Regions from separate parts of the Pseudoalteromonas sp. NEC-BIFX-2020_015 genome, predicted to be linked through region 3. Evidence: predicted binding sites of a transcription regulator. Region 3 holds the regulator's gene; each other region holds the start of a gene.

Region 1 (6,261 bases), on a different contig from region 3:
GAGACTTAATAGTGCTAAGAACAGGCCCTACTGATTGAATCGTCATAGCAGCAGAGTAAATAATATCATCTTTACTAATTGCACCGCCTGAAGTAACAACATTTTCGTAACTATTAACTGCACCTTGTAAGGCAAGTTGAGACGGTGTAATTAAGGGTGTTTCTTGTTTTACTAAACCATACGTTGATGAAGGCTTAATTGAACGCCCTTCTGAATCCTTTAAACTGGTCGTTAAAACGTTAATGTAAGAGCTACCGGCTTTAAATGGTTTAAGTGGAATAATGGCAACTGCATCACCACTGCCTTTAGTTACAAAATCAACACCAAAGGTAAGTTCACCTACTAGCTTACATGCTGCGCCAGCAGGTGCTACAGAGCACTGTGCATCGGTAAGACTTGCACCCATAATGACTTCAAATATCCGCACAGCACCAGGAGTTCCGGCTGAGGTTGCATCAAGACTAATACTTGGTGGAAATGTTAAGTCGATTTTAAATGGTACTTGGCTTGACCAGCCATCCAGTGCGCCTAATGCCATTGATGGATTTGCATAGGCAGCTCTGCTAATAGATACGCCATTGGCATCTAGCTCACCTGGAATATTCAGCGTACCATCTTTAGTGCCGCTCATTAATAAGTCATTGGGGACTGAAATCACCCCATTGGCAGGGTCAAATTTCACTGTAGCAGCGGGGATCACTGCTGGAGTCTCTTTTTTAACGTCTTCTAATGTTTCACCGCCGCCGCAACCAGCTAAAGCAGCTGTAATTGCAAGTGAGAGTAGCATTTTTTTCATGTTGTTTGCTCCGCACAAAATCTTATTTTTATAGTGTGTTCAAATAAATAAGTGTAGTTAATGTTTTACTAAATTCTTAAACGTGATAGATAAATATTAGTTAAAATAATGTAATTAGGTTATTAACAAGACATTAGACCAGTTAAAGTTAACGTAAAGTTTCAAATTTCGCCACCTTATTTTACAATAAATTCGATAACTTGGTGTTTTGCTATGTTAAAATCATTGAAATAAATTCTTTTGGACCTTTCTTATGCAAACTTACAAAGCGGCTGAAAATGCCCTGCAAGACAAAGTGATCTTAATTACTGGTGCCGGCGATGGCATCGGCCGAGTTGCTGCACTTACTTATGCAAAGCATGGCGCAACAGTGATTCTTTTAGGTAAAACCACCAGCAAGCTTGAAGCTGTTTATGATGAAATCATCGCATTAAGTGGTCCAAAGCCTGCAATTGTACCGATGGATTTAAAAGGTGCAACAAAACAAAACTTTAGAGACTTAGGTGTCACGATAGAGCAGCAGTTTGGTAAACTTGATGGCTTACTTAATAATGCCGGTATTATTGGTTCATTAGGGCCACTTGAGCATTTTTGTTCATCAACGTTTGACAACATCATGAAAGTTAATGTCACGGCTCAAGCAATGATCACTAAATACATGTTCCCAGTACTGAGAAAATCACCAAGTGCATCGATTATCTTTACTTCATCTGGTGTTGGCCGCCAAGGCCGTGAATTTTGGGGTGCATACGCAATCTCTAAATTTGCTGTTGAAGGTATGATGCAAACGTGGGCGTGTGAAGTAGGTAAAACCAATATTCGTATTAACTGTATCAATCCAGGTGCTACTCATACTGCAATGCGTGCTAGTGTCTATCCGGGCGAAGACAGAGATAAACTGGCATGCCCTGAAGACTTAATGCCAACGTACTTATATTTAATGAGTGATGATTCAAAAGACGTGAATGGCCAATCATTAGACGCACAAGCTAAGTAATACCAATCAACTTAAATATTTAACTATTCTAGCGAGTTAAATAAAGCGCTAACTGCGTTATAAATTTTTCATGTACGACTGCATGGATGCAGTAGGTAGAGCAATGCAGGAGCAATTGCCGAGAACAACACCATGTCAAAATTTATGCCTTGTTATCACTGTATTTATCTTTCGCTATAAATGGTCAGTAACTTAACACGATTGGTATAACCTAAACTTCGGACAATAGTCCCGATCGAAAAAGCCGCTATTTAAGCGGCTTTTTTAATGCTAACAAAACAATTAGCGACGTTTTGTCTGCTTAACACGATTATTATGTTTTTTAACCGCTTTACGAATTTGGTTGATTTTGGCGCGCTTATCTTTACGCTTTTCTGGCATAACTGACAATTTAGTCTGCGTTTCACGGCCCAGTTTTACCGTTTTACGTAAGTAATTGACTGTTTCTAAATCTAATTCAGCCCAACCACCTTGTGGTAAGCGTTTATCGAGCTCTAGCTTGCCGTAACGAATACGAATAAGACGAGATACTTCGACATCTTGTGATTGCCATAAACGACGCACTTCACGGTTACGCCCTTCAGTTAACGTAACATTAAACCAACGGTTAATACCTTCACCGCCCAGCGGTTTTATATTAAGGAATTTAGCCATACCATCTTCAAGTTCAACACCTCTGGTTAGGTTTTTTACTGTTTCAGCTGTTACCTCACCAAATACACGTGCCGAATATTCACGCTCAACTTCATAACTTGGGTGCATTAGGCGATTCGCTAATTCACCGTCGTTGGTGAATAACATTAAACCCGCCGTGTTTATATCTAAGCGGCCCACAGCAATCCAACGTTCGCCATCAACACGTGGGAGACGATCAAATACTGTTCTGCGTCCTTCTGGATCTTTACGTGTACACAATTCGCCCTCAGGCTTGTTATACATAATAACACGGCAAATTCGTTCTGCTTTTTCTTCAATTTTAACAGTGTGGCCGTCAACACGGATCAAATCGGTTTCTTCTACGCGATCGCCTAACTTTGCCACTTTGCCATTTACACTCACGCGATTTGCATCAATGTATTTTTCCATTTCACGACGAGAGCCAACACCTGCTCTTGCCAATACTTTTTGTAACTTTTCACCTTGTATACTCATTCGGATAGTTCTCTCACAGAAGGATCACTCAATAGCTGGTCGATTTTGCTTTGTTGCTGCTTAGGCAACGGAGGTAAGCTATCTAAACCCGCTAACGAAAAATAATCTAAAAATTGTTTAGTTGTTGCATATAAAGCGGGCCGCCCCGGTACTTCTTTATGCCCAACGACTTTAATCCACTCTCGCTCGAGCAGATTTTTAATAATTCCCGAGCCAACAGTCACACCTCGTACTTGCTCAATCTCGCCCCGAGTGATCGGTTGTCGATATGCAATAAGTGAAAGGGTTTCTAATAATGCTCGAGAGTATTTTGGTGCACGCTCTTGCCACAGGTTACTTAACCACGGACCTAGACTCGCACACGCTTGAAATCGAAAACCACTCCCAACTTCTACCAAACGAATTCCGCGTGTTTGATAATGCAGCTGTATTTGTTCTACAGCGTGAGTGATCCGTGCCATTGAAATATTTAAATCAATTAACACCGTGTCTTTTATATGCCGTTTAGTGAGGGGTTTTCCAGCAACAAATATCGCCGCTTCAATGATCTCAACAAGTTGCTCATCACTAATTCGCCGACCCGCCATACCTACCCTTTATCTAATAAGCTTATGTAACGCATTATTATGACAGATCTAACTGAAACTAGGAAAAACAATCGTTAAAAATACATAAAAAATGCCAATAACGAAGCTATTGGCATTGGTATGATTTAATAAGCGTAAATAAATTAACTATTTTTTATCATTTCAAGTGCTTCATCTTCAGCAACATCGCTACCATAAGTTTGAATATAACCTATAAACTCTTGCTGACTTATACGTTTGTCTTGGTTTGTATCCATATAACCGAAGTGGTTTGCTATGTCATCATCGTTTGCTTCACTGATAGAGATAAAACCATTACGGTCATTATCTAAAGAACTAAAATCGTTTTCAATCGGATCAAATTTGGCAATGTCGGCTTTAAAAGCAGAGTCAGCAACCTCAGTATCGCTGGCAACTTTACCGGTATTGAGTTGCATATAACTATTAAATTCTTTACGGCTGATCTGCTCATCCATATTTGTATCAATGTTTGAGAAATGTTCCCAAATATTGTCATCATCAGCCTCTACTTTTGAGATGTAGCCATCATCGTCATTATCTAAACTACCAAAATTACTGTCGATTTTTGGCATTGAAGATGTCGAACATGCTGATAAGCTCAGAGCTGCTAAAATAGTAGATGCTAAAGTTAACTTTTTCATAAGAAATTTCCTTGTAATTGATTAATTTCAATCAAATACAAACAAGTTAAATGCCAACTTTAAAAACCTTAAAAATCAATAAATTAATGAAATACAGGTCATTCACCAACCTGCCTCACTGCAACCATTTCATACAAGCATGTAAAAATTGCATGCATTGCAAATACTTAAATTGCGGCGTTTTGATAACGCTTCACAAAATCTGTTACTACTTCACCATTACATTTTAGTGAATTTAAGTTACCAATTTTTTCTTTAACGGGTGCAAGCCCTTGCTTTAAAGCTGTAATGCATAACTGAGTTTCTTGCTGTGTATTTTTAGCAAACACCTCGATCACTCTCGCTTGTTGAGCATTATCATTGATTTTTTTTGCAATGTTACGAATATCGTCACCATTGCACAAAATGCTTTTTGAAAAACGAGATAGGTTTACACCATGTTGCGCTGCCACTTTTCTGGCTGCAGAAAAACCTTCATTAGCACTAATAGAGCATAACTTAGACTCAATTTTATGATCCGCTGAAACATACTGCGCCGCGCTGACTGAATGTGAGAAAGAAACAGTTGCTACGAACAATGCTAAAAGTTGTTTTTTCATGATGTACCTTTAAAATGAATAAATAATGAACGGGTGGTTTGCGCGCATTATATATACACAAAAATACAAATCAACTGGATTATATATTTAATTTTTTATTTAATATAGCATTAACAACGCTTAATACTTGGTCATCATTTGTTCAACAAAACAGCAGCTCATTTTTATTAATAACCGCATGTGCCATCCGCTATTTGATGATAGAATTTAGCCCTCATCTAAAAGAAGATAATTATTTAGGGCCATCTTATGAAAGTTATTTCATTTAACATTAACGGGCTGCGCGCTCGCCTACACCAATTACAAGCAATTATTGATAAACATCAACCTGACATTATTGGTTTGCAGGAAATTAAAGTTCATGATGAAGCCTTTCCGTTAGAAGATGTGCAAAAAATGGGTTACCACGTTTATTTTCATGGTCAAAAAGCCCATTACGGGGTTGCTATGTTGTGTAAAGCAGAGCCTAAATCTGTATTTAAAGGGTTTGCAACTGACACTGATGAATCGCAAAAACGGATGATTAGCGTCACCGTTAGCCAAGAAAATGGCCGTGACTTAACCGTTATGAATGGCTACTTTCCACAAGGCGACAACATTGCACATGAAACTAAATTTCCGTACAAACGCCAATTTTATCAAGACTTAATGACCCACCTTGATACAAACCACAACAGTGATGAAGACGTCATTGTTATGGGTGATATCAATATTTCTCCAACCGAGTTAGATATTGGTATTGGCGAGCCAAATCGTAAACGTTGGCTAAAAACAGGCAAATGTTCCTTCCAGCCAGAAGAGCGTCAATGGCTTGCAACGTTACTTGATTGGGGCTTCAAAGACACGTTCCGTGAACTTCATCCTGACACTATTGAGCAATATTCATGGTTTGATTACCGTTCAAAAGGGTTTGATGATAACCGAGGGTTGAGAATTGATGTTGTTTTAGCAACCTCGGATTTAGCTGCGCGCTGTATCGATGCTGGTATTGATTACGAATTACGAGGCATTGAAAAGCCCTCAGATCACGCACCTATTTGGTCAACGTTTAGCTAGCACATAACTAAATGACTGAACTAAATGACTGAACTAAATGACTGAACTAAATGACTGAACTAAATGACTGAACTAAAAATAATGCCAATAATAAGCCTCGAATTGCAATCTATTGCGTGGTTTATTGTTGGCTGCCTTTTTTTACTCAGCGTCAATAAAACGCAATATACCGCATTGATGACAACACCTGCGCGTCAAACTGGTTTATTTGCTTGTACAGTAGTAATGGCATTGCTGTGGCGTATTAAAGCAGGCATATTACCGGGCCTTGAATTACATATACTCGGTGTCACTGCTATCACGCTTATCTTGGGCTGGCGCCAAGCTATACTGAGTGCTTCGCTTGCTACTTTGCTATTAGTGGCTTTTAAGCAAATCACTGTTACTCAATTACCCATACATTTATTACTCA
Region 2 (6,261 bases), on a different contig from region 3:
TATCATTGGCCCGGCAATATCAGAGAATTAAGCCATATTATTGAACGCGCATTATTTTTAGCCCAGCACGATGAGATACAAGTCAGTGATTTAGGCCTAGCAACACAAGATAAGCCCGAAGCATTCGCGTTTGATGAAGCAACATTAGACGATATCGAATCACATGTAATTAAAAAGCGCCTTGCTTTGTTTGATAATAAAGCCCACGAAACAGCGCTATCTTTAGGTTTAAGTCGCAGCGCATACTACCGACGTTTAGATAAATATAAGTTACTATATGACGAAAATTAAACGCAAAATAGTAAAGAGCTACGAAGGCGATATTATACGTTTAGTGTTACTAGCAACTGCTTTACCAAGTGCTTTGTTATTTTATTTTGTAATATCAGCAGGTATATCAATTTACTTAAAAATACTGATTATACTTTTTGTAGTTATTGTTACCGGCTATAGCTGCTTCAGTATCTGGCAAAAAATAACCTACCAATTACGCACATCTATAAACATTATCGAATCCGTTATTTTTGGCGATGGCACAACGCGCCCTGTTAGTCGATACAAACAAGGTGCGCTTGCTGAGTTTAACCACACCCTTACAGGTTTATCGTCGGCAATTAGTACACACAAACAAGAGCTAAAAGAACAACAGCTACTATTAACAAAAATCATCAATCAAATCGATGTTGCCATTATTACCACTGATCATAATAACGCGATTGTTTTAATGAACCCCAGCGCTGAAAAGCTTTTTACCTGTCGTTTTGAAGCCGTTATCGGTGGGCCAATTAATCAGTTAGGTTTGCAAGATGCGTTAAACGTGGATGGGCAAAAGGTGGTTGAGTTTCAATTAAAGCAGCACCGTAAAAAAGTGTATCTGCACGTTGATAAGTATTTAGTTAATACCCAAACACATAATTTGATATTTATCACGGATATTCAACAACTGCTGCGCGAAGAAGAGCGAATTGCATGGCAACGCTTAGTAAGAGTATTAAGCCATGAAATTAATAACTCATTAGCGCCGATAGCCTCAATAAGCGAGTCTTTAGCAAAGCTCACGAGGGCCGATTTAACCCAAGCTGACAATAAAGCGGATTTACATCAAGGCTTATGTGTTATTTCAGAGCGCGCGCATTCGCTCAATACATTTATTAAAAGCTATCAGCAATTATCTACCCTTCCGCCACCAGCAAAGTCTCTTATGTCTGTCGCTGATTTTATCCACAGCACCACGGCCCTTTACCCGCAAATAAACTGGCAGTTACCTAAAAGCCCAGACATCTCTTTTTTTGTTGACTGTCAACAATTACAGCAAGCGTTGGTAAACTTGATCACTAATGCAATTGAAGCTTCAAACACAAACCAATCAGCCAGCAATAAAGAACCGATTAGCTTAACGTTGCAATGGAAAATTAGTGAGGGAAAGCTATTAATACAACTACTGGATTCAGGCGTTGGAATAGCGAATATTGATAACTTATTTGTGCCATTTTACACCACTAAAACTCAAGGTAGTGGTATAGGGTTAGTCCTCAGTCGGCAAATAGCCATGAACCATGATGGCGATCTACACATAGAAAATCGTGATACTCAGCGCGGCGTACAAGCCACGATTGTTCTACCTACACGTTAATATAATTATCTTGTGAAGTTTGCAGATTTTACAAATGCCTGCAAACTTTTCATAAAAAAATTATATAAAAACAATCACAGTGACAAGTAAAAAAACCCAACTAATTGTATTTAAAGAGATTTAATTTCAATTCACACTAGGCATGACCATTGCTTTATATCCTATGGATTATTTAAAGCATCAATTTATTTAAGCAGGAGAAATTATGAGTAATAGTAAAGTTGCTGAATTTACAGCTCCCGGTATGACTAGCGAATCTGCAACACGCACCATTGACCTACTCGATAACCGCATGGTGGCCCTGATTGATTTACAACTGACTTTAAAGCATATTCATTGGAACGTAGTAGGTCCTAACTTTATTGGCGTACATGAAATGCTTGATCCGCAAGTGGAGGTAGTTCGAGAAATGACCGACACCATCGCTGAGCGAATTGCCACGCTAGGTGGTGTGCCAATCGGTACTCCTAAATCTATTGTCGATCGCCGCTCATGGGAAGATTATTCAATTGGCAAAGGCTTGGTAAAAGATCACCTAGTAGCACTTGATAAAGTATATAACGGCATTAATGGTGATCACCGCAAAGCTCTTGAAAAGCTATCTGAATTAGATCCTGTGTCTGAAGACATGATCATCGCACAACTTGCTGACCTTGAGCAGTTTCAATGGTTTGTTCGTGCGCACTTAGAGTCGTCAACTGGGGAACTAAAAACCAAATAACCCCCATAATACCCAGACAACCCTGCCCGTAGTGCAGGGTTTTTTGTCGCTATTTTTTACCTACGCGCTCAGCTTCTTTATAAAAATAATAATCGTCTTCGCAGTCATATTTATCATAGTCTCGATGACTTATAGTAAACGTTTTAGGGTCAGCTCCAAGTACTTTTTTCTCGTGCCAATACACGGCATCAGCATCTTTTAGCAGCTTATCTCGATTAACAACTTCCATGCTATCAAGATCTACCCCATGTATTTTATGGTGACCAAAATACACTGTTTTTCCGTCACAGCCATACATAGCAAACCGCTCTAATAGCGCGAACTCCTGTACATCAACAGATTCCAATTGCGTGCCTTGATAGTAAACTGCATCAGTCGTTTTTAAAAAATCATTGTTGCTTAGCTCTACTCGCTCGTCGCTATAAGGACCAATAAGCTGTTGTTTAAAATATAGGTGATTTTTATCGCTGGAGTAATTTCCGGATGGAGATAATAATGTAAAATGTTCAGGCACTACTTTTTCTAGTGGTTTAGCTAAGTAAAAAACCTGCTGTGAGTCACACCCAAATGCAAAGTTACTTAATAGCTCAAACTCATTAGCTTTGGCATTGGGTAATTCCTCAGCCCCTAAATACACTTTACTATCAATAATAAAGTAATCGTCGTCGAGCACTTTTAGTGTATTAATATCTTTGTATGGCACGCATTCAAGCCATGTTGTTGTATTAAAAGAACCATCAATATCCTGCTCATATTTGCCTTGATGCCAATATAAGTGGTTATCGTCGTATATGTAGCGCTCATCAAATGCTTTTACTCCAACGCCACTGACAGCCGTTCTATTAAACGTATCATCGCATTTAATAAACACGCTATGTTGATCTTTCACTATAGACTCAGTTAAATGTGAAAACGTGTCGTAACCGATATTCTGGCGTACAAAGTTATAATAATGGTGGTTGCAGTCTTTTGCCCAAAAATCATTCATTAATACAAATGTGGCAGGATCTGCACCACCTAGAATGATGAACTGTTGTTCTGGTCTTAATTGACTCGCCATGGCAAAAGACACGCTGTGCTTATGAATAAAAACATGGTATTTATCGCGAATAACATCGTGCTCTATAATTTCAAAGCTATCGTAATCCACTTGACCTGAAATAACATGGCAACCGTAATAAAGCTGATACTTATCTTTTGCAAAGTTACGCGCGATGACTTCAAATGAATCAATATCAGCGCCTTCAACTAAGCTATTACCGAGTGAAAACCAGTTTCCCATTGGAGAAAAACGGATCTGCTTTTTATTGACCGAGTAATAATATGAATCCGAGCGTTCACTATCAACAGGTCCTGAAAAAACCATTGACGGGCTTACTAAAAAATTAAACAACGTACTCTTATTTTTAAGCGTAGGAAATAGTGAGTTCAAAAGTTGTAGCACGGCAAAAAAAGCAAACAATACAAAAATACAGGTCCAAAAATCCATTTTAATATCTCTATCCATAGGGGAGTAAGCATCTTAACTCAAATTATATTTAAGCTAAACTTTCGTCAGCCAATCAATCATTTTCTGCTTACATAAAAATAGGTTATTTTATATAACCTAAGTTATTGCTATTAAGTAAAAAAACAGACTCTGCGCTATACTGATTAGATTAAATTTACTACCAAAGTGTAAAAAGGAAGCTATGCTGCTCTCTCGTTTATATGATTTTATGCCCGGCTTAAATACGTTACTTCACTATGAACGAAAATGGTTTGCTGATGATGTAAGAGCTGCACTCTCTGTCGCAGCGGTGGCATTACCAGTTGCGATTGCCTATGCACAACTCACCGGTGTTAACGCTGCGGTAGGTTTATACTCTTGTATTTTACCGATGATCCTTTACGCATTATTTGGCACTTCAAGACAGCTCATCGTCGGACCTGACGCAGCAACTTGCGCTGTTATTGCAGCAGTCGTTACACCACTGGCAGCTGGTGATAGTTTCAAGCATTGGCAACTTGTTGTCACCATGACTGCAATGACCGGCTTTTGGTGCTTTATTGCAAGCCGCTTTAAGTTGGGAGTATTAGCTGACTTTTTATCTAAGCCGATTCTTATGGGTTTATTAAATGGTGTCGCGATTACTATTATTGTTGGTCAATTTTCAAAAATACTTGGCTTCACTTTTGATGAAAAGTATTTATTGGAGCGTTTAGCCGCAATACCAACATACTTATCCCATACTCATATTCCAACTCTTTTAATGACCTTCTTTACAATTGCTGTTTATTTTACAATGAAACGCCTAAAGCCCACCTGGCCTGCATCTATGTTCGCCATCGCATTTGGCGCAATACTCGTATGGCTGTTTAATTTAAAACAGTTTGATATAAACACTATTGGTACTGTTACAGGTGGATTACCGGTATTTCACCTCCCCGTATATGATTTTGGGATTATTCGTGAGCTGGTGGTGCCTGCACTTAATTTAGCTATTGTTAGCTTTGTAAGTATGATGCTTACTGCGCGCAGTTTTGCCGCAAAAAATGGTTACGACATAGATGCTGATAAAGAATTTAGAGCACTGGGTATTGCTAATATTGGCTCAGCTTTATCACAAGGCTTTGCTGTAAGTGGCGCAGACTCACGCACTGCTGTTAACGACGACTCTGGCGGTAAAACACAGTTAGTGTCAATCATTGCAGCTGGCATAATCGCTATCATTGCACTGTTTTTAACAGCCCCCCTTGAGTTTATTCCCAGCGCAGCTTTAGGTGTGGTGCTTATTATTGCCTCTATTCATTTATTAGATTTAAAAGCTGTATGGCAATTAAAACGCAAAGACAAACACGCATTTTACCTTGCCTTAGCAACCTTGTTCGCCGTGCTCTTTATTGGTGTAATACCGGGGATCACACTTGCTGTACTATTAGGTTTATTTCAATTTATTCGAACTGTAATGCGCCCAACAGACAATGTGCTCGGCGTTGATGTAAAAGGCGTAGTAAGAAGTTTAGACACCACAGATAAAGCAAAAGCCGTACAAGGTGTATTTATTTATCGGTTTAATTCTCCTCTAACCTACTTTAATGCAGGCTATTTTAAACGCAGGCTTCTTGAGCAATACGCACGACAAAAAGACGACACACAGACACAATGCGTGATTATTGATGCTGTGCCCTGTTTTACGCACTTAGATTTAAGTGTCATGGCAATGCTAGCCGATTTAGATGTGATTTTTAAAAAGCGCGATATTCGTTTAGAGCTTGCAGGCAGAAAGCGCCAGCTACTTACGTGGTTTGAAATCGCAGGCATGACAACTGGCAAAGAAGGGATCTACATCCACTCAGACCTATATGTTGCCCTGCGAAAAAACAGCGTCAGTCAGCCTATTAAACAAGTCGACTTATTTGAAGAAAATCAAATAGCGCCTTAGTAATAATAAAAACACACTGCTTAATGGATGAAAATTACTCATCCCATTAAACTCAACAATAAAATTATTTGAGTCGTGTATATAGCGCTATATCAACATAAAATAATAGTTTTTGCCAACGGTGGTCTTTTATCTTTATTGAGTAAAACAAACCAATCAAGTCAACACCTTAAATTGTATGATTTTCATTCGACGATATGAAAACTATTCAATATTAAAGCCAAACTCACAGTGCTAAGTTTTTATTACCCAACAGGGTAAACAATCAATAGGAAATAATAATGAAGAGATTTATAACATTGAGCCTCGCTTTTGCAGTGACACTAGTTACTACAACTAGCTTTGATAGTGAAGCCGCGAATAAATATACAACGTGTAAATATCAAAAAGTTGCCGGTGCCCCTCACGAGCCAAATACAAGAACCAAATATTTTTCAGGTCATGTTCAATGCCCTGCAAACTTAACAACAGGCGAGGGTTAT
Region 3 (6,261 bases):
ACTAGATTCATAAACATTGCAAATGCGAGTACGCCACCAAGTTTAAAGTCCCACTGCCAAATTGCGACTACACCTGCTATCAGAATTGACCAAACAATACCGTTAATCGCGCCAATAGCGAGTTCTTTCATAAGTAAGAAACGTTGGTTAGTTTGGTTTATATGACCAACGGCAATACCACGTATTACAAGTGTTAATGTTTGGCTACCCGCAACGCCACCCATTGAAGGCACTATGCCATTCAATACAGCAAGGATAGGTAGGATTGCTAAGGTGTTTTCAAAAAAGCTGGCAACAATAGCTGCCATAAGTGCTGTTAATAAGTTAACTCCCAGCCAAATAGAGCGTTTTTTAGAGCTTTTTAATACGGGGGCAAAGGTGTCTTCTTCATCATCAAGACCCGCCAAGCTTAATAGGCTATGCTCGGCGTCTTCTCGGATAACGTCAACGATATCATCGATTGTAATACGACCAAGTAGATGGTCGTTATCATCAACAACAGGTGCTGATATCCAGTTATGGCGCTCAAATAGTTGGGCTACTTCCGTTTCATCCATTGAAATAGGAATGGACTCACAATCTTCATCCATAAAATCACGAATGATCTTATCCGGCGAATTAGTCAATAATGTGGTTAGTGACATAGCACCTATAAAGCAGTTGTTTTTATCAACGACATAAAGGTCATCGGTGCCCTCTGGTAGTTCACCTCTTAAGCGTAAATAACGAAGTACCACGTCGATAGTGACATCTGGACGAATGGTTACGGTATCTGTATTCATCAGCGCACCAGCAGAGCGCTCTTGATATGAAAGAGCTTGCGTTGCGCGTTCTCTGTCTTGGCTATCCATTGCGCTAACAACGTCTTGATAAACAGTGTCAGGCAGGCTCCTTAGCACTTCACCTAAATCATCATGCCCCATGTCTTCAGTGGCCGCAGCAATATGCTCCGGTTCCATTTGGGCGATAATACCTAAACGAACATCTTCTGAGAGTTCTTCGAGTACGTCACCTTGAACATCAGGGTCAACTAGTTGCCATAGTTGGGTACGAGTTTTATGGGGGGATGACTCAAGCAGTAATGCGGTGTCACATGGAGCTGTTTTTGCCAACATACGCCTAACTTGAACAAACTGACCACTGTTAAGTGACTTAGTCACTTGTTTTAGTTGTTGTAGTGGGTAATCTTGTTCAAAAGCTTCAGGCATTGGCGTCCTTAAATAATTAATACACTTTTAGGGTAGGGTAGACTTCGATAATTAAGCAGGCTGATTGTTATAACCAACATGCTTATTCAGTTTATCGCAATTTGTAAAGCGATACTACGAGCTATTCTTGCTCGTTAAATTTCTGTGCAATAAGTTGCCCTATTGCCGCTAGTGCGGGTTCTGCATCGGGGCCTTCGCACACTACTTTTACTTCTTTTCCTTGGCTACTTTCAAGTAACATTAAGCCTAATACGCTATCTCCAGCGGCTTTTTTGTTATCTTGATGAAGCGTAATACTGGCATCGAACTGCACGGCTAGTTGCGCTAATACACTGGCTGCACGGGCGTGTAAACCAAGCTTATTTTCTATTAAAAATGTATCTTCTAAACGCATTGGTTTCTCTTCGTTTATTCTTGTTCGCGATGGCGAATCTTCACATTACTATGGCTCATTGCAAAGCTTTCGCCAATGGTTTGTGCTAAATACACTGAACGATGTTGTCCACCGGTACAGCCGATTGCAATTGTTAAGTAGCTACGATTATTGCGTTCAAGGTGTGGTAACCATGTTTGCATAAAAGTTTGAATTTGCCATGTGAATTTTTGCACTATGCTGTGACTCGCTAAATAATCTTTTACCGGTTGATCAAGCCCTGTTAGTGGCTTTAATTCAGGTTCCCAGTGTGGGTTTGGTAAAAAGCGCGCATCAAATACATAATCAGCTCCCTTAGGAATGCCATGCTTAAAACCAAATGACTCAAATGTAATGATCAGTTTTTTATCTTTTTTGCCTAAGATTTTTTCGCGAATTGATTCAGCCAGCTGGTGGACACTTAAATCGGTTGTATCAAGAATAAAGTCGGCGCGGGTAATGAGTACATCTAATAGCACTTTTTCTTGTTTAATGGCTAAATCAAGTGGCAGTGAATCTAAAGAAAGTGGGTGTAAACGGCGTGTTTCAGAAAAGCGCTTAATGAGCGTTTGGTCGTCACTGTCTAGATAAAATAGAGTTGGGTTTGCAAACCCCGGAAGATACTCAAGAATATCATTAAACTCTTGCTGTTCTTTGGGTAAGTTACGCACATCAATACTGACGGCAATCTTATCGTAGTTATCAGATACACTGCGTACTAACGACGGTAATAAGTTTACAGGGATATTATCAACACAATAATAGCCAAGGTCTTCTAATACACGCAAAGCGACAGATTTACCTGACCCTGAGCGCCCACTGATGATAATTAATTCCATGTAAACTCTCCTTCTTTTAACTACGACTGTTCAACAATGACTTGATATAGATCTTGGTCTGTTTTTGCGCTACGTATTTGTTTACAAAACTCTTTGTCGTTGAGTTTATCAGCAATTGTAGCTAACGTCTTTAAATGAAGTTCACTGTCACCATCAGGTACGATGAGTGCAACAAAAATATCGACGGGGCGATTATCAATGGCATCAAAATTGATTGGTTGTTCGCTTACTAAAATTAAAGCGAGTGGTTCTTGTGCGCCACTCATGCGACCATGCGGGATCGCGATACCACGGCCAATACCTGTACTACCTAATTTTTCTCTATTTAATAGAGCACTCAATATGTCTTGTTGTGATAAGTGAGGAAGCCGTTCATGAGCCAATTGGCTGATAAATTCGAGGATACGTTTTTTGCTATTAAAAAGGACCGCAGCTTTACTGCAGTCCTGACAAGTAAGTGAACTTAGTTTCATAGTGTTAGTGTCGAGCGTGCTTCTCTTTGTGTTTGATAACTTGACGGTCGAGTTTATCGATGAGCCCGTCAATCGCGGCATACATGTCCTGGTGCTGCGTTGAGGCAAATAGCTCTGCGCCACTGACATGTAATGTTGCTTCTGCTTTTTGGTTGAGCTTTTCTACGTCAAGAATAACATGGACATTGTTGATGTGATCAAAATGCCTCTCAAGCTTCGCAAACTTATTGTTTACATAGTCTCTTAATGAATCAGTAATTTCTACGTGACGACCAGTTAAATTTAGTTGCATAAGCATTTTCCTTCTTGTGGTTTTACGCCTTAAATCAAGCTTTTACGTTGATTTGACGGTGGAATAGCTAGCGATTCACGGTACTTTGCTATTGTTCGTCTAGCTACTTTGATACCTTGCTCTGCCAATATATCTGCAATTTTACTATCACTCAATGGTTTAGCTGAGTTTTCTGCTGCAATCAATTTTTTTATGAGTGCACGAATTGCTGTCGATGAGCATTCTCCGCCATTTTCGGTACTGACATGGCTTGAGAAAAAATACTTTAACTCAAAAATACCACGTGGTGTATGCATGTACTTCTGGGTTGTTACCCGGGAGATTGTTGATTCATGCATTTCAACCATTTCAGCAACATCGTTTAATACCATAGGTCGCATAGCCTCGGGGCCATGCTCAAAAAAACCTTGCTGCTGTTTAACAATGCAGTTCGTTACTTTGAGTAATGTGTCATTACGACTTTCTAGGCTTTTTATAAACCATTTAGCTTCTTGTAAATGAGAGCGAATAAATTGGCTGTCAGTGCTCGATTTTACAGAGCGCGACATCGCCGCATATTGGCTGTTAACTCTAATTTTTGGCATGCTATCAGGGTTGAGCTCTACCACCCAGCGGCCTTTAATTTTTTTCACTGACACGTCGGGAATAACGTACTCTGACTCTTCTCGAACTATGGTATCCGCAGGCTTTGGATTAAGGCTGTGGATGAGTGTCATTACTTCTTTTAGTTCATCTTCCTTTAGCTTAGTCTTTTTCATCAAAGTACGATAGTCGCGACTAGCTAATAAATCGATATGATCAGTTAAAATCATTTTTGTTTCGCTAATCCAAGGCGTTGCAGGATCAAATTGATTTAGCTGAATACATAAACATTCAGGTAGGCTGCGTGCAGCAATACCGACCGGATCAAATAACTGAATACGCTTTAATACCGCTTGAACTTCATCAAGTTCAATTTCTTCTTCGTTATTACCTTTGTTTAGGCTTTCAGCAATGTCTTCACAGCTTAATGTAAGAATACCTGAGTCATCAACCGCTTCGACAATGGCTATCGCGATAGCTTCGTCAGTCGGACTAAAATGTGTCAGCTGTAGTTGCCACATAAGGTGATCGTGGAGGGTTTCAGATGAAGCGCCTTGATAAATAGATTCATCTTCAGGCATTGGCCCTGATGAAGAGCTTGGTGCGGCGCTCATGTATTCATCCCATGTAACATCCATCGCCATTTCGTCGCTTACGGTATCTTTTGCTAGCGCTTCACTGCTTTCTTGTTCGTATTCACTTGGCGTGTCATCAGCAGAGGCACTGACAGTTTGATCATCAGTATCTTGTTTTTGTTCGTTCTTACCACCTGATTCATCACCAAAGTCATTTTCATCGACCTCAAGTAATGGATTGCTATCTAGTGCTTCTTGGATCTCTTGTTGAAGATCTAATGTGCTCAACTGCAACAAACGAATAGCTTGTTGTAGTTGTGGTGTCATTGTAAGTTGCTGGCCCATGCGCAGCTGGAGTGATTGCCTCATGTATCTCTAACAATCCTTTTATTGTTGTCATAATTAAGTCTAGCAGAACCTTAGCCGGGCGTGGCTTTATAGCCTAAATTGCTCACCCAAATAAACGTCGCGGACTGTTTGGTCGGCAAGTACATGCTCAGGAGTGCCTGATGCAATTAACTCCCCATGAGAAACTATGTAGGCTTTTTCACAAACATCAAGGGTTTCTCGTACATTGTGGTCGGTAATAAGTACGCCTATCCCACGGTTTTTAAGATGTTCAATAATCTTCTTTATATCTAACACCGAAATAGGATCAACGCCAGCAAAAGGCTCATCTAACAGGATAAATTTAGGGTTTGCGGCTAAAGCGCGAGCAATTTCAACGCGACGGCGTTCACCACCAGATAATGCCATACCTTGACTATCACGGATGTGCTGAATGCTAAATTCATCAAGTAAGCCATCAAGCGCTTCTTCACGAGCTTGTTTATTTAGCTCTTTACGGGTTTCGAGTATCGCCATCAGGTTTTGGTAAACGGTCAGTTTGCGAAATATCGAAGATTCTTGCGGTAAATAGCCAATCCCTAAACGTGCACGGCTGTGCATTGGCAATAAGGTGATGTCGTTATCATCTATGCTTATTTGACCTTTGTCGCTTGGCACTAATCCTACAATCATGTAAAAAGTGGTGGTTTTGCCTGCGCCATTAGGGCCAAGTAAGCCAACAATGCTGCCAGCGCTGACTTCTAAGCCTACATTTTTTACTACTTGGCGGCCTTTATAACTTTTTGCTAAAAACTCAGCTTTTAATGTGCTCATGGCTGACCTTTTTCGTTATCTTTTTTAGTGTTTACTGGGACTAATATTGTATGCACTCGTTCGTCTGAATTTTCATCTTTTTCAGCGCTAATTAATTGTTGGTCCATGTCGTATGTAATACTTTTGGCATTAATCTTTTGACCTGCTTGAGTGACTTGGGCGTTACCGATTAAAGTTAAATAGCGTTTATCAACATCGTAACGAACCTCATTGGCGCTGGCGCTCATAATTGTGCCATCTGTTTGTTTTTCTTCAAAGTATGCAGGGCTTCCAGTGGCAACAAGCAGCTGCTTATTATCACCTAAATCTTCACGTTTGTGCACTTCTAGGTGATCAGCTGTGATACGACGATTACCATGGATTATCTCTACGTTTTTTTCAAAAATACCGACATTTTTTTTCAGCTGTGCAAGCTGTTTATCAGCGCTTATCGATACTTGTTCTGCAAGTGGAAGAGTACCTTCAGCAAAGCTTGAAAGGGCAATGAACAAGCTAGGTATTACAAGTAAGTGAGCAAATTTATTGGTCATAATATATGGTTCGCGTATGGTTAATAAGTTCTACCACTTCGGCTTTTAAGTCGGCTCTAAGGCCGCGTCCGGTGGTCTTTAAATTTGGTCCGATTAATTCAACAGGCTGTTCTGAACTCATGGTTTGTTGTTCAATATCAACCAAGATATTATCGGCATTAATATGCTTAATCATTGCGTTGTTTGTGA
Region 4 (6,261 bases), on a different contig from region 3:
GCGAACTCATTAAGTAATCTGTACGTATCACCACGACCAACTTGATTATCGATCATAGTCATGTGCTCTGTACGCTCGCGCACATAGCCCACTGTATTTACATTGGCAATATTCTTGCTGGTCGTTTGCAGTAATTCTGTATTAGCACGTACACCAGAATTAGCAATGTCTAACAAATTAAACGACATTTTAATTTACTCCTTGGCGAACCAATGTTGCCGCCAATGTTTTAAGCTCAGTGCGATTAAGTACCTGCTTAATTTTATCGGCATAATTGGGGTCGGTTGCATACCCCGCTTTTTGTAATGAATCTAAAAAAGCGGCAGGTTTTGCGGTATTTTGTAAGGCTTCTTGATAACGTGGGTTTTGCGTCAAAAATTCAACAAAGTCATTTACACTGTCTTTGATTGAGTCATAGGCTCTAAAGCTAGCCTGTTTTTTAACAGGCATACCTTCTTCAAATTCAAGTGTAACTTTACTGGCTTTATCACCTTGCCAGCTTCTATCTGACTTAATATTGAATAAATTAAATGAGCTATTACCATCACTTTTATTAATAATGTGTTTACCCCAGCCAGTCTCAAGTGCAGCTTGTGCAACCATTACAGCAGGGTTTAACCCTATTTTTTCTGCGGCTGTTTTAGCGTGCTCCCACACACTTGAGATAAACTCTTCAGCATTTTCAAACTGTGGTTTTTGCTGCTTTTGCGCTTTACTGGCAGAGGCTGAGTCAACGCTAGCATCAGTACTTTTACCGTTTGCACGGTTATCACTTGAAAACTCATTAACTGAGCGCAGTACAGACCCTGGCATAAAGTTTTTAGTATCTGGGGAGAGTTGTTGAACAATAATATCAGCCAAACCTAGCGAGCCTTTTGAAGAAAGCTCAACGGATAGTTGCTGGTCATGCATTTCTTCAAAGAACTTTACACCGCTTGAATTAAATGGACTTTCTTTATCCTCAAAGGCTTCATTTGCTTTGCGCATACTTTTAAGCAACATTTGCGTAAAGATAGATTCAAATTGTGCCGCTGCTTTTTTCAGCGCTTCTTTAGACGCTTCAGGCGAAGCCCCGCCCTTTAAGGCCTCTTGACGAAGTGAGTCAAGATTCCCTAAATCAAAGAAGTTTTGTTTATCGAGATGATTAGTATCCATCAGCAATTTGACACAATAGTTAATAATACTACTAACAATGCAATAATTGAGCCAAATATCATATTGGCGTGTTGGCGTGTTGGCGTATTGGCGTGTTGGCGTGTTGGCGTGTTGGCGTGTTGGCGTGTTGGCGTGAAAGTAAAACAAGTATGCTAGGTGGTTACAAAGTAAAGTTAGCCTCGGCTAGATTTTTTATCCAGTAAACAAATGTCTACAATATCGCGAAGGCGGTAATGTAGACATTCGTGAATGTCACTAATAGATCACATGTTAAATCACAACAAGCTGTCCATTTATTGCCCCAGCTTCTTTTAGTGCTTCTAAAATGGCCATTAAATCACCAGGTGCTGCGCCCACTTCATTAATAGCACGCACTAAGTCATCAAGGCTTACACCTGGATTAAAAACAAAAGCACGCGAATCATCTTCGTTCACATCTATTATACTTTGATTAGTAACGACCGTTTCCCCTTCAGCCAGTGGGTTTGGCTGCGCCACATTTTGCTGCTCTGCAATTGTTACCGTTAAACCACCATGAGTAATTGCCGCAGGTTGTAATTTTACATTTTTGCCAATCACAATCGTACCAGTGCGCGAATTAACAATGATTTTTGCGGCGGTATCAGCAGGCTTAAACTCTAAATTTTCAAGTGTTGATAAGTAAGAAACACGTTGCGATGCATCTCTTGGAGCAATTACACGTATTGATGCGGCATCTATCGCTGTTGCGCTATTTGGCCCGACCAGATCATTTATCACCTGCTCTAAACGTTTTGCCGTTGTAAAGTCAGGGCGATTTAAATTAAATGTAATGTAGTCGCCTTGCATAAAAGGGCTTTTAATCGCACGCTCCACCGTCGCACCATTTGGAATACGCCCCACTGTGGGTGTATTTATAACAACACGGCTACCATCGGCCCCTTCAGCGCCAAGTCCACCAACAATTAAACTCCCTTGCGCTATTGCATACGTATTACCATCAACCCCTTTTAGAAAGGTTTGAATTAAGGTACCACCACGTAAACTACCCGCGCTGCCAATTGAAGAAACGGTAATATCAATTCTTTGTCCTGGTTTTCTAAATGCGGGCAATTCTGCATGGACTGCAACAGCAGCCACATTTTTAATTTTTGGTTTTAAAGTAGCTGGTAATGTAATACCAAAACTATTTAACATACCTTTAAAGCTTTGTTCAGTGAATCGGCTTTGCTCACCAGTGCCAGGTAAACCTACAACCAAACCATACCCTACGAGTTGATTTGAACGAACACCTTCAACCATTGATACATCTTTAATACGCTCTGCAAAAACATTGGCGTGCCAACCTAATAAGCAAAGAGTAATTAATACTTTAAAGCCATTCATAATAACGATCCTTTAAAAAGGGAACAGTGCACTACTGAAGAACTGCGTTAACCAACCCGCACTTTGAGACTCTTGTAATTGCCCTTTGCCTGAATATTGAATTCTCGCATTAGCAATGCGATTAGAGGTAACTGTATTATCTGCAGTAACATCTTGTGGACGCACAAGCCCTTCGAGTCGAATAAACTCTTCACCTGTATTCAACGTCAGCCACTTTTCACCACGAATCACTAAATTTCCATTTGGTAACACACGCATTACGTTTACTGAAATATCACCAAATAAACTATTTGATTGGTTTGATTTTAAATCGCCATTAAAAGACGAGCCACTGCCAATGCCAAATTGAATGCTATCGCCACCAATATTAACCGGCAACCCCCCTAACCCAACAACAGGATCAAGACTTGCGTCACTTGTTTTATCAGTTTGAGTTTTTGCAGCTTTTGATGACTGTGTTGACTCTTGCAGTTTCACCGTAATAATATCGCCTGTGCGCAGTGCTTTTTTATCTGAATAAAGATCATTCGATAAATAACTATCAAATAGTGAACCTGTCGCTACAACTTGCTCTGTTGCAGGCTCTGGATACATAGGCGCATAGTAAGGGTCATCCTGAACCACATCAGTATTTTGGCTTGTCATACAGCCACTTAAAAATAATACACCCGTTAAGGTTATGGTAAAATTACGCATCACTTTGCCCCTAATCATTAAAGTTGCTGATTGATATAACTCATCATTTCATCCACAGCTGAAATAACTTTTGAGTTCATTTCATAAATACGCTGCGTCTCAATCAAGTTAACCAATTCTTCGGTCACATTAACATTAGACGTTTCTAATGCGCCTTGTACCACAGAACCTAAGCCTTCAAGACCTGGATTACCTTGCACTGGAGCACCACTGACGGCAGTCTCTGTATATAAGTTTTGACCAACAGGCTCTAAACCCGATGGATTAATAAAATCACTAATTGTTAGCTGCCCAATCACGACATTCTCAGCCTGCCCTGCAACACGTACAGATACTTCGCCGTCTTGCGAAATTGTGATGGACTGTGCATCATCAGGTACATTCATTTCAGGTTGAACCGGAAAACCTGCACCAGCGGTTACAATTCGACCATCTTCATCTGTCGTAAATTGGCCGTTTCGCGAATAGGCAATATTGCCATCTGGTTGTAGTATTTCGAAAAAACCAGGACCCGAAATCATCCAATCTAAGGAGTTTTCAGTGGTCAACATATTACCTTGAGAAAAGTTCTTTTGGTTGGCAACAACCTTAGCACCCGCACCAAGCATTAAACCTGATGGCATTTCTGTATCTTGCGATGAACGACCACCCGGCTGGTTAATATTTTGATAAAGTAAGTCTTCAAACACCGCTCGGCTCTTTTTATAACCGACAGTACTGGCATTGGCTAAGTTATTTGAGATCACCGAAATATCGGTTTGTTGGGCATCTAAGCCTGTTTTACTGATCCACAATGCAGGATTCATTTTTGTGTCCTCTCAATAAGGTTAAACAATGCGCATCAACTGAGTTTGACGTTCGTCAATTTCTTCAGCTGTTTTCATTAACTTAACTTGTAATTCAAATTGGCGTTGATGGCTTATCATATCCACCATCTCATGTACGGGATTCACGTTTGACATCTCTAACATACCGCTCATCACTTTAACGTTTGGTGAGATATCACAAAACCCACATAAATCATCAATGAGTAACTCAGGCTTTGGTCTAAACAGGCCATCATTGCCTTTTTCAAGTTCAGAGTTATTTGCCTTAATGACCTTAAGGCGATCAACCACTTCTAAGAAGTTTGCTGGCGCACCTTGCGGGCGAACCTGAATCGCTCCGTCTTCACTAAACTCTAATTTTTCAATTGGTAACGGCAAAATGATCGGGCCACCCTCACCTATTACCTGACGACCATGACTCGTTATTAAAGCACCATCAGGGGTGATATTTAGTGTACCAACTTTGGTATAAGCTTCTTTGCCTGATGCATCTTGAACACTTAGCCAACCTTTATCGCTCAAAGCAATATCTAAATCACGGCCCGTTTCAACGATACCGCCTGAGGTCATGTTTGAACCTGGTCGCTCTTGCATTGAGAAAACGCGGGTAGGTAAACCTTCTCCAAAAGCTTGCATCGAACGAGCTTGTGCAAAGTCCGCTTTAAATCCAGTCGTATTGGCATTTGCTAAATTGTTTGCTTTGAGCGCGAGGCCCCGCATACTTTGCTTAGCCCCAGACGCTGCAATGTAGACCATCTTGTCCATAACATCGACTCACGTTAAAATTCTATAACGTAATAAATGCAAGATAAGTGCCACAATAAATTGACGCTAATTTAAGCTAAGGCCCACGGGCAAAGAATAAGAATAAATTAGGCAAAGCAGTAATCAAATCGGGGGATTAAAAAAGGCCGCCAATTGCAGGCAGCCTAGGTGTCGGATCGTAAATAAGAACCTTACAGTATTAACTCTTAACTTAAGTTCAAGTTAATGATTAACGGATCTGCAAGATTGCTTGTTGTAATGTAGAGTTAACTTCAAGTGCACGTGAATTTGCTTGGAAGTTACGTTGTGCACTGATCAAATCAACCAATTCATTGGTTAAGTTTACATTTGACTGCTCTAGAGCCGATGAGTTAATTGAACCCAATGTACCTGACCCTGGCTCACCAGCAATTGGCTCACCCGATGTTAAGCTCTTTTTCCATGAAGTATCACCTGCTTGCTGTAGGCCCTGTGAGTTTGAAAAGCGAACCATAGCCACTTGGCCTAAGAATGAGGTATCACCATTGCTGTATGACGCAACGACCTTACCATCTGTACCAATATCAATCCCCGCTAAACGCCCCACTGTCGCACCATCTTGTTCAAGTGCTTTAACTTCAAAACGACTTGCGTATTGAGTCGGTACTTTATTACTCGTACCTGCAGAGTCACGCCAATTTACCGTAATTTCGTTCGGAAATTGTGCGCCATTACTCAATAAAGTGCTTAAACCTGCCGCAGCACCTGATGGCAATACTACATCAGGAAAAGTTGTTTCTGGCGCTGCTACATCAGGTAAACCTGCGGCAGTAAATTGCAATGAATCAATCGGGGTATGTGCTCCAGTTGCTGTTGCAGCACCCGTTATATCAAACGGTTGTTTATCCATCGTGGCATAAACACTCCAGCTATTTGCATTGGTCGCAGGATCTTGCTTTACAAAAAATAACTGCGCAACGTGAGGCTGACCTAACGAATCATAAATTGTTGTAGACGTTGACGAGTTATAACTCGTGCTATCGGTAGGATCAAATGTAGAAGTAGTAGGCACATCTGAACGCGAATCTAAATTCATTGAGCTATAAATATTGCTCGTATGACGCGGTGCTCCTGATGCATCAGGGATCTGAATCGGTGAAGTCGTACTTAAACTTACAGATGTTGTATTGCCTGTAGAAGGGTCAACAGGGAAGCCTTGCAAGTAATTACCACGTGCATCAACAACAAAGTTATCTTTATTGAGCTTAAAAGCACCTGCACGAGAATATGAAAAATCTTGCGATGCTATATCTTCACTCATTGCAAAGTAACCTTCACCCGTGATTGCTAAATCTAATGAGTTTTGAGTAAACTTAAGTGAACCTTGGTGGAATTGTTGCGCCACCATGGTGGTTTGTACACCATCACCATTTTTTGTTTTGCCCGAGCTAAAAACTGACGATGCATACACATC

Evidence for each region. Region 3 encodes sigma-54, which starts transcription at its own class of promoters, with help from an activator protein. Its sites were predicted from a motif close to GTTGGCACGNNNNTNGNNT; they were not measured.
Region 1: HH219_RS18340 (EF-hand domain-containing protein) is a predicted target of sigma-54. The motif match lies at 4,234-4,252, and genes of this name have one in related genera.
Region 2: dps (DNA starvation/stationary phase protection protein Dps) is a predicted target of sigma-54. The motif match lies at 1,770-1,788, and genes of this name have one in related genera.
Region 4: HH219_RS07725 (flagellar basal body rod protein FlgF) is a predicted target of sigma-54. The motif match lies at 4,845-4,863, and genes of this name have one in related genera.

Annotation. Positions count from the first base shown of each region.
Region 1 covers NZ_JABCJL010000030.1:27,276-33,536, forward strand. The annotation lists gene HH219_RS18320 (VolA/Pla-1 family phospholipase) at 1-796, opposite strand, end outside; gene HH219_RS18325 (YciK family oxidoreductase) at 1,050-1,793, shown strand; gene rluB (23S rRNA pseudouridine(2605) synthase RluB) at 2,076-2,945, opposite strand; gene scpB (SMC-Scp complex subunit ScpB) at 2,942-3,532, opposite strand; gene HH219_RS18340 (EF-hand domain-containing protein) at 3,676-4,194, opposite strand; gene HH219_RS18345 (hypothetical protein) at 4,362-4,793, opposite strand; gene xthA (exodeoxyribonuclease III) at 5,043-5,849, shown strand; gene HH219_RS18355 (energy-coupling factor ABC transporter permease) at 5,937-6,261, shown strand, end outside.
Region 2 covers NZ_JABCJL010000010.1:91,709-97,969, forward strand. The annotation lists gene HH219_RS09650 (sigma-54 dependent transcriptional regulator) at 1-291, shown strand, start outside; gene HH219_RS09655 (ATP-binding protein) at 278-1,633, shown strand; gene dps (DNA starvation/stationary phase protection protein Dps) at 1,839-2,354, shown strand; gene HH219_RS09665 (DKNYY domain-containing protein) at 2,404-3,843, opposite strand; gene HH219_RS09670 (SulP family inorganic anion transporter) at 4,049-5,779, shown strand; gene HH219_RS09675 (hypothetical protein) at 6,061-6,261, shown strand, end outside.
Region 3 covers NZ_JABCJL010000024.1:24,663-30,923, forward strand. The annotation lists gene mgtE (magnesium transporter) at 1-1,208, opposite strand, end outside; gene HH219_RS16205 (HPr family phosphocarrier protein) at 1,330-1,602, opposite strand; gene rapZ (RNase adapter RapZ) at 1,617-2,459, opposite strand; gene HH219_RS16215 (PTS sugar transporter subunit IIA) at 2,480-2,932, opposite strand; gene hpf (ribosome hibernation promoting factor) at 2,937-3,224, opposite strand; gene HH219_RS16225 (RNA polymerase factor sigma-54) at 3,254-4,750, opposite strand; gene lptB (LPS export ABC transporter ATP-binding protein) at 4,817-5,542, opposite strand; gene lptA (lipopolysaccharide transport periplasmic protein LptA) at 5,539-6,072, opposite strand; gene lptC (LPS export ABC transporter periplasmic protein LptC) at 6,062-6,261, opposite strand, start outside.
Region 4 covers NZ_JABCJL010000008.1:24,183-30,443, reverse strand. The annotation lists gene flgK (flagellar hook-associated protein FlgK) at 1-188, opposite strand, end outside; gene flgJ (flagellar assembly peptidoglycan hydrolase FlgJ) at 190-1,155, opposite strand; gene HH219_RS07740 (flagellar basal body P-ring protein FlgI) at 1,426-2,520, opposite strand; gene flgH (flagellar basal body L-ring protein FlgH) at 2,533-3,216, opposite strand; gene flgG (flagellar basal-body rod protein FlgG) at 3,234-4,022, opposite strand; gene HH219_RS07725 (flagellar basal body rod protein FlgF) at 4,044-4,808, opposite strand; gene flgE (flagellar hook protein FlgE) at 5,038-6,261, opposite strand, start outside.